2 linked regions of the Hamadaea flava genome follow. The main gene of each other region encodes a partner of the protein of the gene in region 2 in a complex. Links are inferred from orthologs where the notes say so. Each region holds a gene or a part of one and is shown on either strand. Other genes may lie near its edges.

Evidence for each region. Proteins that work in one complex are often made in the same cells at the same time.
Region 1: the proteins of trxA (region 2) and HDA40_RS08920 are in contact, whole or in part, in an NMR structure (PDB 2IPA), measured with the Bacillus subtilis proteins. The link is inferred for Hamadaea flava from one-to-one orthologs.

Annotation. Positions count from the first base shown.
Region 1 is NZ_JAMZDZ010000001.1:1,864,027-1,868,927, forward strand. Bases 463-3,461 are described here. They hold HDA40_RS08920 (arsenate reductase ArsC), read left to right. Parts: upstream 463-1,756; coding sequence 1,757-2,167; downstream 2,168-3,461. Other genes in these bases: HDA40_RS08910 (aquaporin), read left to right, coding at 463-1,092; HDA40_RS08915 (arsenate reductase/protein-tyrosine-phosphatase family protein), read left to right, coding at 1,089-1,760; HDA40_RS08925 (ArsO family NAD(P)H-dependent flavin-containing monooxygenase), read left to right, coding at 2,241-3,305; HDA40_RS08930 (cysteine desulfurase-like protein), read right to left, coding at 3,294-3,461. In the rest of the region: HDA40_RS08905 (arsenate reductase/protein-tyrosine-phosphatase family protein), read left to right, coding at 1-331; more of HDA40_RS08910, read left to right, coding at 328-462; more of HDA40_RS08930, read right to left, coding at 3,462-4,454; HDA40_RS08935 (hypothetical protein), read left to right, coding at 4,707-4,901. UniProt on the Bacillus subtilis protein: Catalyzes the reduction of arsenate [As(V)] to arsenite [As(III)]. In vitro, can dephosphorylate para-nitrophenyl phosphate (pNPP).
Region 2 is NZ_JAMZDZ010000001.1:4,810,706-4,816,441, reverse strand. The notes cover bases 1,553-4,384. They hold trxA (thioredoxin), read right to left. Parts: upstream 3,213-4,384; coding sequence 2,892-3,212; downstream 1,553-2,891. Other genes in these bases: HDA40_RS22765 (RsmA family anti-sigma factor), read right to left, coding at 4,273-4,384; trxB (thioredoxin-disulfide reductase), read right to left, coding at 3,240-4,169; HDA40_RS22780 (N-acetylmuramoyl-L-alanine amidase), read right to left, coding at 1,553-2,691; HDA40_RS22785 (GNAT family N-acetyltransferase), read left to right, coding at 1,553-1,563. Outside these bases: HDA40_RS22790 (aminotransferase-like domain-containing protein), read right to left, coding at 1-661; more of HDA40_RS22785, read left to right, coding at 886-1,552; more of HDA40_RS22780, read right to left, coding at 1,540-1,552; more of HDA40_RS22765, read right to left, coding at 4,385-5,154; RNA polymerase sigma factor SigM, read right to left, coding at 5,151-5,736. UniProt on the Bacillus subtilis protein: Participates in various redox reactions through the reversible oxidation of its active center dithiol to a disulfide and catalyzes dithiol-disulfide exchange reactions.

The DNA of each region.
Region 1 (4,901 bases), 2.9 Mb from region 2 along the record:
GGGCCAGCACAGCCCGATCCCCGTCACGTCGGCCGGCACCGAACCGGCCACCCGCGCCAACCCCCGCGCCGTACGCACGGCCAAGCGCCATGGGCTGCGGATCGACCCGGCCGCGACGCATCACCTGGACGAGGTCAGCGCCGACGGGGACCTGCTGATCGCCGTCTGCGATCACGTCCACGAAACCCTGCCCACCGAACAGACCCGGCTGCACTGGTCGGTTCCCGACCCGGTCCCGGTCGACACCGACGACGCGTTCGAAGCCGCCTACATCGATCTGGCCGACCGCATCGAACGGCTGATCCCCACGATCGAGGAGCATCACCCGTGAGCACCATCCGGCCGATTCAGCCCCGACGGCTGATCGCCGAATATCTCGGCACATTGCTACTCGTCGTCGCCGTCGTCGGCTCCGGGATCATGGCCGTCACCCTGTCCCCGGACGACGTCGGCCTGCAGTTGCTGGAGAACTCGATCGCCACCATGCTCGCCCTGGCCGTACTCATCCTGATCCTCGGCCCCGTGTCCGGCGCACATTTCAACCCGGTCGTCACCCTTGCCGACTGGTGGCTGCACCGCCGCGACGACGACACGATCGGCCTGGCCGAGGTGGTCGGATATGTTGGCGCGCAGGTGCTCGGTGCGATCAGTGGCGCGGTCCTCGCGAACCTCATGTTCGGTCTCGACGCGGTGTCATGGTCGGTCACCGCGCGTACGACGCCGCACCTGTGGATCGGTGAAACCGTGGCCACCGGCGGGCTGATCCTGCTCATCTTCGGTCTCGTGCGTACCCACCGCACCCGATACGCCCCGGCCGCCGTCGGCGCATACATCGGCGCAGCCTACTGGTTCACCAGCTCCACCAGCTTTGCCAACCCGGCCGTCACCGTCGGCCGCGCCTTCACCGACACCTTCGCCGGGATCAGCCCCGCCTCCGTGCTCGCGTTCATCGCCTTCCAGATCATCGGTGCGATCGCGGGCCTCGCTCTGGTGGCTGTGTTGTATCCACGACCGCAGACCGTCACCGGCGATATCGCCACCATCGAACCCGCCACCACTTCCGAGCGTGTACCCGCCAGGAGCAGGACATGACCGAACCCGCCGGCTGGCAGATGCCCACCCTGATCAGCCCCGAAGCCACCCTCGCCCGCGCCGCCGAACAACTTGCCGACAAATACAAAGGCGTGTTCTCCCTGGAGACGATCCTGCGTTACCTCGACGAGTCCTACACCCTCCTGGCAGCGACCGCGAAGGTCACCGGCCACCTGCCCAACCTCGCCGTGCACTTCGCCACCGACCGCCTCGCCGCCATCGCCAAGAACGACGGCTCGGTCATCACCGGCATCCCCGAGGTGCTGTTCGTCTGCGTCCACAACGCCGGCCGCTCCCAAATGGCCGCCGCACTGCTCGACCACCACGCCGCAGGCCAGGTGCACGTCCGATCAGCCGGGTCCACCCCCGCCGCCGAGATCAGCCCCGCCGTGGTCGCCGCACTCGCCGAAGTCGGCGTCGACGTGACCAAGGACTTCCCCAAACCGCTCACCGACGAAGTCGTCCGCGCCTCCGATGTGGTGGTGCTGATGGGCTGCGGCGACGCCTGCCCCATCTACCCCGGCAAGCGCTACCTCGACTGGGACCTGCCCGACCCAGCAAGCCTGCCCATCGGCCAAGTCCGTCCCATCCGCGACGAGATCGACCGCCGCGTCCGCGTACTTCTCACCGAGCTGACTGATCAAGGCAAGGAGAGCACCACCCCATGAGCACCGACAAACCGAGCGTGCTGTTCGTCTGCGTCCACAACGCCGGCCGCTCGCAGATGGCCGCCGGCTGGCTGCGGCACCTGGCCGGCGACACCGTCGAGGTCCGCTCCGCCGGCTCCGCACCCGCAGACCAGATCAACCCCGTCGCCGTCGCAGCGATGGCCGAGGTCGGCATCGACATCACCGACCAGAAACCCAAGATCCTCACCCCGGAAGCATCAGAGGCGTCCAATGTGGTCATCACCATGGGCTGCGGCGACGTCTGCCCCTACTTCCCCGGCCAAACCCACCTCGACTGGGAACTCGACGACCCAGCCGGCCAAGGCATCCAAGCCGTACGCCCCATCCGCGACGAGATTCGCAAACGCGTCGAAGCGTTGATGACCGAACTACTGCCGTCGGCGTGACCGCACGTGACGCCTTCCAAAGCCGCTGCGGCGGCCACGGAAACGGTCTGAACAGGAACCACAGTTGCTGAAAATGAACACCCGCCCCCGCCATCACGATGTCCTGGTCATCGGCGGCGGACAAGCCGGCCTCGCGGCCGGGTTCTACCTGCGACGGCACGCCATCGACTTCACCATCCTCGACGCCGGCCACACCCCGGGCGGGCAGTGGCCACACAGCTGGGATTCGCTGCGGCTGTTCTCCCCGGCCCAGTTCAGCTCCCTGCCCGGCTGGCCCATGCCGCCGGTCGCCGGATACCCCGACGCCGCACACGTCGTGGACTACCTGACCCGCTACGAACACCGCTACCAGCTGCCCATCCATCGCAGCACACGCGTGGCCGCGGTCCGACGCGACGACGACGGCTTCCTGGTCGACACCAGCAGCGGACCGTGGACCGCCCGGATAGTGGTCAGCGCCACCGGCACCTGGTGGCGGCCCTTCCTCCCAGCCCTGGCACGTGGCAGCGCGTATGCCGGCGCGCAGTTGCACACCGCCGAATACCGCAAACCGCAGGACTTCACCGGCCAGCGCGTCACCGTGGTGGGCGGCGGCAACTCCGGCGCCCAGATCGCCGCCGACCTCACCGGCCACGCCGCCGAGGTCCGCTGGTGCACGCTGCGGCCGCCTCGGTTTCTACCCGACGACGTCGACGGCCGGATCCTGTTCCAGCTGGCCAACCGCCGCTACCGCGCCCTGCAAGCCGGACAGCCGACGCCGGCCGGGATCGGCGAACTCGGCGACATCGTCGCGGTGGAGGCCGTCCGCGCCGCCCGGGACGGCGGACACCGCACCGCCTGGCCGATGTTCACCAGCCTCGGCACCGACGGACCCCGCTGGGCCGACGGTTCCGCCTGGGCGTGTGACGCGGTCGTCTGGGCCACCGGATTCCGGCCCGCCCTCGCACATCTGGCCCCGCTGAAACTGTCCCGCGAACACGGGCACCCTGTCACCGACGGCACTCGAAGTGTCGACGAACCGCGGCTGCATCTGCTCGGCTACGGCGACTGGACCGGCCCCGCCTCAGCCACCCTGATCGGGGTAGGCCCAGCTGCCCGCACCATGGCCACCCAGATCGCCGCGACCCTAGACCAGTGACCGCAGCGCCGTCAGCGTCGCGTCGACGTCGGCTTCGCTGTGATAGTGCAGGAACCCCACCCGCACCGCCCCACCGGTGATGCCGAGGGCGTCGAACACCGCCGGCGCGTGGAACATGCCCGCACCGGCCGCGATCCCCCGGCTGGCCAAGGCTTTCGCGACCTCGACCGGGGCGTGGCCCGGCACGGTGAGCGCGAACGTCGCGGTACGGCCGTCCATCGCCGGAAGGCCGTGCAACCGGATCCCGTCCGGCAGACCATCGAGGAACCGCTGCCCGAGCCGCCGTTCGTGATCGACGATCGCGGCCCAGCCGACGCTGTCGACATATTCGAGGGCGGCGACCAAGCCGGCGAGGGCTTCGAACGCCAGGGTGCCGTGCTCGAATCGGGCCGCGCCCGGCGCGGCAACGGCGTGGGCCGCCTGATGCGGCCGCCACCGGTCGGCGACCCGCTCACGGACGTAGAACAGACCAAGGTGCGGGCCGAAGAACTTGTACGCCGAGCAGATCGCCACATCCACCCCCAGCTCGCCGACCACGGTCGGGAAGTGCGGTGCCCAGTGAGTGGCGTCGGCCCAGGCGATCGCCCCAGCCGCGTGCGCCAGCTGGACGACGGCAGCCACGTCTACCGCAGTGCCGGTCGCGTTGTTGGCGTACGGGAACGCCACGATCCGCGTCCGCTGCCCGATCGCCGCGGCAAGGGCGACCATGTCGAGCCGGCCGTCACCGTCGAGACCCACTGTCTTCACGACCAGACCCCGGTCGGCGGCGGCCTGCGTCCACGGGGCGATGTTCGCATCATGATCCAGGGCGGTGACCACAATCTCATCGCCCGCGACCACATCCCGGGTCGCCGCCCGCGACAGGTTGAAGTTCACCGAGGTCGCGTTGAACCCGAATCCCACCTCCGCCGGCGATGCGGCGCCCAGGAACGCGGCCGCCGCCGCCCGTGCCCCCGCGACCAGATCACCGGTCGCCTCGCTGGCAGCGAACACCCCACCCAGATTCGCGTTACTGGCCGACAGATATCCGGTGATCGCGTCGAGCACCGGCTGCGGAGTCTGCGAACCACCCGGCCCGTCCAGACGGATCACCCCATTGGCGAACGCCGGGAAAAACACACGCACCGACTCGATCGGCAGCGCACCCATAACCCACACCTTTACCTCGATAGTCTTCAAAACAGCCGTCCGGCAGCGTCCCGCAGGCCACTATCACCTGTCAACCTAGACAGATGTCGAATCAGCGGTGGACCCGCACCACGGGGCGCACCGGCGCTCCCACCCCTCACTGCGGCGGACCAGGCCGGTCGGTCTGGGGACCGCCGTCCGTAGGATCGCGGTCGGCCAGAGATCGCGCGACGATTGCCCTAGCAGCCACTCGCCCCTCGGTGGAGGTGTGCGATGACTGGTGCGGACACGCAGGTGGAGCAGCCTGATCTATTGGGTTGGTGGATCGGTGCGAACGGTCCGGGTCGGCGGACGCGCATCCCCCGGCGGACCGCTCCGAGCACGGTGCTCAGGTTCACGTTCTACGGCTGCGACTCCACCAAGGACTTTCAGGACCGTCTGTCATCGGGCCGGCGGCAACGGGACTTC
Region 2 (5,736 bases):
GCAGTCCGGCGCGTTCGCAGATGTCCAGGACCTGCTCCCGGCGCTCCTCGCTGAGGGTCACGCCGGCCGGGTTCTGGTAGGTCGGGATCGTGTAGAGGAACTTCGCCCGGCGTCCGGCCGCGGCGGTCGCCTTGATCGCCTCTTCGAGTGCGGCGGGGATGAGACCGTCGTCGTCCATGGCGACATGGACCACGCGGGCCTGCGCCGCCTGGAACGCGCCGAGCGCGCCGACATAGGTCGGGCCCTCGGCGAGCACGACGTCTCCGGGATCGAGGAACAGTCGCGCGACCAGGTCGAGCGCCTGCTGGCCGCCGATGGTCACGACGACGTCGTCCGGCGAGGCGCCCATGGCCGCGTCGATGCCGCTGTCGGCCATCACCTCGCAGATCTGCTCGCGCAGCTCGGGCAGGCCCTGGCCGATGCCGTACTGAAGCGCCTGGGCGCCCTGGTTGACGATCAGGTCGCGCAGCATCTCGCCGATGGCGTCCAGCGGCAGAGCGGAGGTGTAGGGGGCGCCCCCGGCGAGGGAGACGACCTCGGGGCGGTTGGCTACGGCGAAGAGCGCTCGGATCTCGCTGGCGGTCATTCCGGCGACGCGCTGTGCGTATACCCCGGTGTAGTCGTCCAGCGTCGTTCCGCTGCTGTCGCTCCAGCCGCTCATGCCAGCCTCGCCTCCCAGCGCCCCTGGCGAGGCGCGCATACAAGCTTCGATAGTAACGGCGCGTGGGCACCCGGGTCGCGGCCAGTTCGCCGAAGGTGGCTCTTCGTCCCGGTAGATGGACGCGAACGGCGGATCGTGTCCGGATCTCCTCGCCAAGGGTAGTTACGGCGCGTAAGGTCGGGGGGTCGGCAAATTCCAGCATCACTACCCAGAGCGGGCACGCCATGTCGCGACGCGTGGTCAATCTGACCCTGGACACCCTGGAAGACCTGCCCCGCAGTTGCCGGGGCTGCGTGTATTGGGAGCTGGATCCCGTCTCGGCCGAGCGCGCCTGCGCCAACGGTGATCCGGGGCTGGAGAAGGAAGCCTGGATCTCGCAGACGCTCCTCGAATGGGGCTCCTGCGGCAAGATCGTCTACGTCGACGGGATGCCGGCCGGCTTCGTCATGTACGCGCCGCCGGCTTACGTGCCGCGCAGCCACGCCTTCCCGACCTCGCCGGTATCCCCCGACGCCGCCCTGTTCATGACGGCAAACGTGGTCGCGCCGTTCGCCGGGGGCGGGCTGGGGCGCATGCTCGTCCAGGCGATGGCCCGCGACCTGATGAAGCGCGGGATCAAGGCGATCGAGGCGTTCGGCGACGCCAAGTTCGGCGAGCTCGACTCCGAGCTGGGCCCGGTGGGCTGCGTGACCCCGGCCGACTTCTTCACGGCGGTCGGCTTCAAGACCGTCCGCCCGCACCCACGCTTCCCCCGCCTGCGGATGGAACTGAGAACAGCGCTCTCGTGGAAGTCCGACGTCGAGTACGCCCTGGAGAAGCTCCTCGGCTCGATGTCCCCCGAGGGCCTGCTGCGCCCGGTACGCCCCGCGACGCGGTCGCTATCGGGCCAGCTCGGCTCGTAGCGCGCTGACGTCGATCGAGCCGGTGAGCACGTCGGCGTCGACGGGGTAGTACATCCGCTGCACGGCCGCGACGATCGCCTCGACGACCCGATCGCGGAATCGGGGATCGGTCAGGCGCTCCCGGTCCGACGGTGAGGTCAGGTAGCCGATGTCCACGCGTACGGCGGGCATCCGGGTGAGCTTGAGGACGTCCCAGCTCTTGGCGTGCACCTGGCAGTTGCGCAGTCCGGTCCGGGCCACGATCTCGCGGAGCACCAGCCCGGCCAGCCGCTCCCCCATCGTCGAGGTGACGCCGTTGTCGGTGCCGTAGTGGAACGCGGCGACCCCATCAGCCTCCGGGTTCTTGTGCCCGTCGAGGTGAATGGAGATCAACAGGTCCGCGCCGAGGTCGTTGGCGAGCTGCGCCCGCTGCAGGCTGGAGACCTCCGCGGGCGGATTGGGCCCGCGCGTCAGATGCACGCGCATGCCGCAAGCGGCCAGCCGGCCCTCCAGCCGGGCGGCCAGGTCGTACGCGAGATCGGCCTCGGACCAGCGCAGCGGCCCCTCCGGGACGGTGACGCCGGGATCGTCGGCGCTGCCGTGCCCGGGGTCGATGACGATCTGCCGGCCGACCAGCACCGGGCCGTACGCCTGGAAGACCTGCTCCTCCCGGAGCCGCAACGGAGCGCCGCCGACGACCTTGCGGCCGAGCCGGCGCAGCGCGTGCAGCGTCTGCGGGCCACAGGCCCCGTCCGGCGTCAAACCGACCTCTCGTTGGAACTGCGCCACCGCTCGCGCCGTACGCGGTCCGTAGACCCCGTCGGCCCGGCCGACGTCGTAGCCCATCTCGAGCAGGCGTTCCTGCAGTTGGCGTACGTCGTCGCCGGTGATCGCGTCGGGCACGGCGTGGTAGAGGGTCCGGGCGCCCAGATGCCACTGCGCGGCGAGCAGCGCTCTCCACGTCTCGTCGCCCACTTCGCCGTCGACCGACAGTCCGCGGCTCTGCTGGAAAGCCCGCACACCGCGTTCCATGTCATCGGTGAACTGGGCAGCGTCATCGGGCTTGTCCACGGCCAGGCTCATGCCCGCGAGGATGCCGCGGATCTCGAGCACAGCCGCGCCCTGGTCGCCCCGCCGGATCGGACGCACGAACCACCTCCTGCCGAAACCTTCCCCGGACCCATCCCCCGCACCACGGCCGGCCTAACCAGCGGCGGCGTGTCCGGCTTGCCGGATGTGCGAGGAGAAAGCCCACGGGAGCGTACCGTGCGCGTCGCCGAAAACGGCACACGAAACGGCTTCGGCCCCGTCAGCGAAGGCCGACGGGGCCGAAGGGGCCGGCTGCGGGACTAGAGAGCCGACTCGATGAGCCGGACCAGGTCGCCCTTGGGCTTGGCGCCCGCCACGGACTGCACCGGCTGGCCGCCCTTGAAGATGGTCAGCGTCGGAACCGACATCACCCGGTACGCACGGGTGGTCTCCGGGTTCTCGTCGATGTTGACCTTCACGATGCGTACCCGGTCGCCCATCTCGTTGGCGATCTCCTCCAGCACCGGCGACACCTTGCGGCACGGCTGGCACCACTCGGCCCAGAAGTCCACCAGGACCGGCTTGTCGGACTGGAGCACATCGCTGACGAAAGTGTCGTCGGTGACGACCTTGGCACCCATGGGGGTCTCCTTTGCGGTTGGCGCTGATCAGTGGAGGTGGGCCAGCCAGCGCTCGGCGTCGAGCGCGGCGGCGCAGCCGGAGCCGGCCGCGGTGATGGCCTGGCGGTAGGTGTGGTCTACCAGGTCGCCGGCGGCGAAGACGCCGGGCAGGTTCGTGTAGGTCGATTGGCCCTGGGTGACGACGTAGCCGTCGTCGTCCAGCTCCACCTGGCCCCGGAACAGCTCGCTGCGGGGGTCGTGGCCGATCGCCACGAAGACGCCGGTCACGTCGAGCTTGCGCTGCTCGCCGGTGACGGTGTCGTGCAGCGTGACGCCGGTGACCTTGCCGTCGGAACCGAAGATCTCGTCGATCGCGGAGTTCCAGGCGACCTTGATCTTCGGGTTGGCCAGGGCGCGCTCGGCCATGATCTTGCTGGCGCGGAACTCGTCGCGACGGTGGACGATCGTCACGGTCTCGGCGAACTTCGTCAGGAAGGTCGCCTCCTCCATCGCGGAGTCGCCGCCGCCCACGACCACGATGTGGTGGTCGCGGAAGAAGAAGCCGTCACAGGTCGCGCAGGACGACACGCCGTGGCCCAGGAACTCCTGCTCCCCCGGTACGCCCAGCGGCCGCCAGGCCGAGCCGGTGCTGAGAATGACCGCGCGAGCGGTGTACTCCGTCTCGCCGACCCAGACCTTCTTCACGTCACCGCTCAGGTCGACGCGGGAAGCGTTGTCGGTCAGGAACTCGGCGCCGAAGCGCTCGGCCTGCTTGCGCATCTGGTCCATCAGCTCGGGGCCCATGATCCCGTCCGGGAAGCCGGGGAAGTTCTCGACCTCGGTCGTGGTCATGAGCGCCCCGCCGGATTCGAAACCCTCGATCACGAGCGGATTCAGGTTGGCCCGCGCGGCATAGATCGCCGCCGTGTATCCGGCGGGACCAGATCCGATGATGATCAAGTTCCTGACGTCGCTCACAGTTGCTCCTCGGGCATCTGCCATGGGGACGGACCGCGTCACCGACCCTAGAAACGCCATCGTACGGATGTGGAATTCCCGGGCCGCGCAGGCGTGCGCGAGGTCACCCGACGCGCTTGCTCACCACGAGGTCAGCATTGTTCCCCACGCCGCAGTCCGGTCCGGCCACCGCCACCCAGCGAGCGTCGTCGGCGGTACGCGTCACCACGATCAGCGCGGGGGAGCCGGCGTACCGGGCGTAGTCGACGCCGACCACCGTGCCGGGCACCTGCTGGGTGACCCAGGTCAGGCAGCGGCTCAGGTCGGCCTCGGTGAGCAGCCGGGACAGCGCGTCCGGCACCGGCGACGCGAAGGAGGAGAACGGGTCGGGCGCGCCCGACGCCGACTTCTCCGGGCTGGTCTCGCTCGCCCGCAGCGTGTTGGCGTTGCCGAAGTCGGTCGCCAGCACCAACGTGGTCTCGGAATAGTCGCGGCCGGTGGCGAACCGGGCGGCGGACGCGGCTTCAGCATCCGGTGCGGACATGGGGGCGTTGGCGCTGCCGCCACTGTCGGTGGCCGCGTCGGTCAGCGGCCGCAAGGCCGAGATGCCGATCCCCAACGCGGCGAGGATGACGAGGCCGACCAGCACCGGCGCCCAGCGGCGGCGGCGAGAGGCCGCCCGCCCGGCCGGGCGGTTGTCCGCCGGACGGTTGTCGACCGGCCGGGTCGGGCCGTTCGGATCAGGTGCCCCGATCGGCGGCTCGGCCAGCAGCGTCGCCTCCAACCGGCCCCAGACGTCGTCCGGCATCATCTCCGACTCGCCGCCGAGCGCGCGTAGCCGACCCTGGACGTCATCGGTGGCGGCGACGAGGTCGGCGTGCGCGGCGGCCCACGTGATATCGGTCCGGATCCGCTCGCTGACCTGGTCGGCCTCCGGGGTGCCGTCGAGCGCCCCGCCGACGTAATCGGCGAGCAGATCGAGGTCGGGCTGGTTGATGGGGCTCATGCCGACCGACCTCCCGCCTGATCTAGCCCTGCCCGTGATATGCCTGAGACGTCGCCGTGACCAGGTGGGTTCCCGCCGTTACGTAGGTCACTCAGCATCGTCGCGAGCCGGGCTCTGCCACGTGAGCAGCGGCTCTTCACGGTACCTTCGGCGACGCCCAAGATCGTGGCGACTTCCGCGACCGGATACCCCTGGACGTCGACCAGGATCAGGGCGGCTCGCTGCTCCTCGGGGAGCTGGGCCAGCGCCTGGCGTACGACGAGGTGGGTGTCGTGGTCGATCACCGGGGAGGCGGGCTCGGGGCGGCGTCGGCCCTCGTCCTCCGTCGACTCGCCGGGCAACGGGACGGTCGGCCGGGCCTGCCGGCGGCGTACTCGGTCGAGGCACGAGTTCACGACGATGCGGTGCAGCCAGGTGGTCACCGCCGCCTCGCCTCGATAGCCGTCGGCCGACCGGTACGCCTTGAGCAGCGCGTCCTGGAGCGCGTCGGCGGCTTCCTCCCGGTCGTGCAGCGTACGCACGGCGACGGCCCACAGCCGGTCCCGGTGCCGCCGGACGAGTTCGGCGAAAGCCTCGCGATCT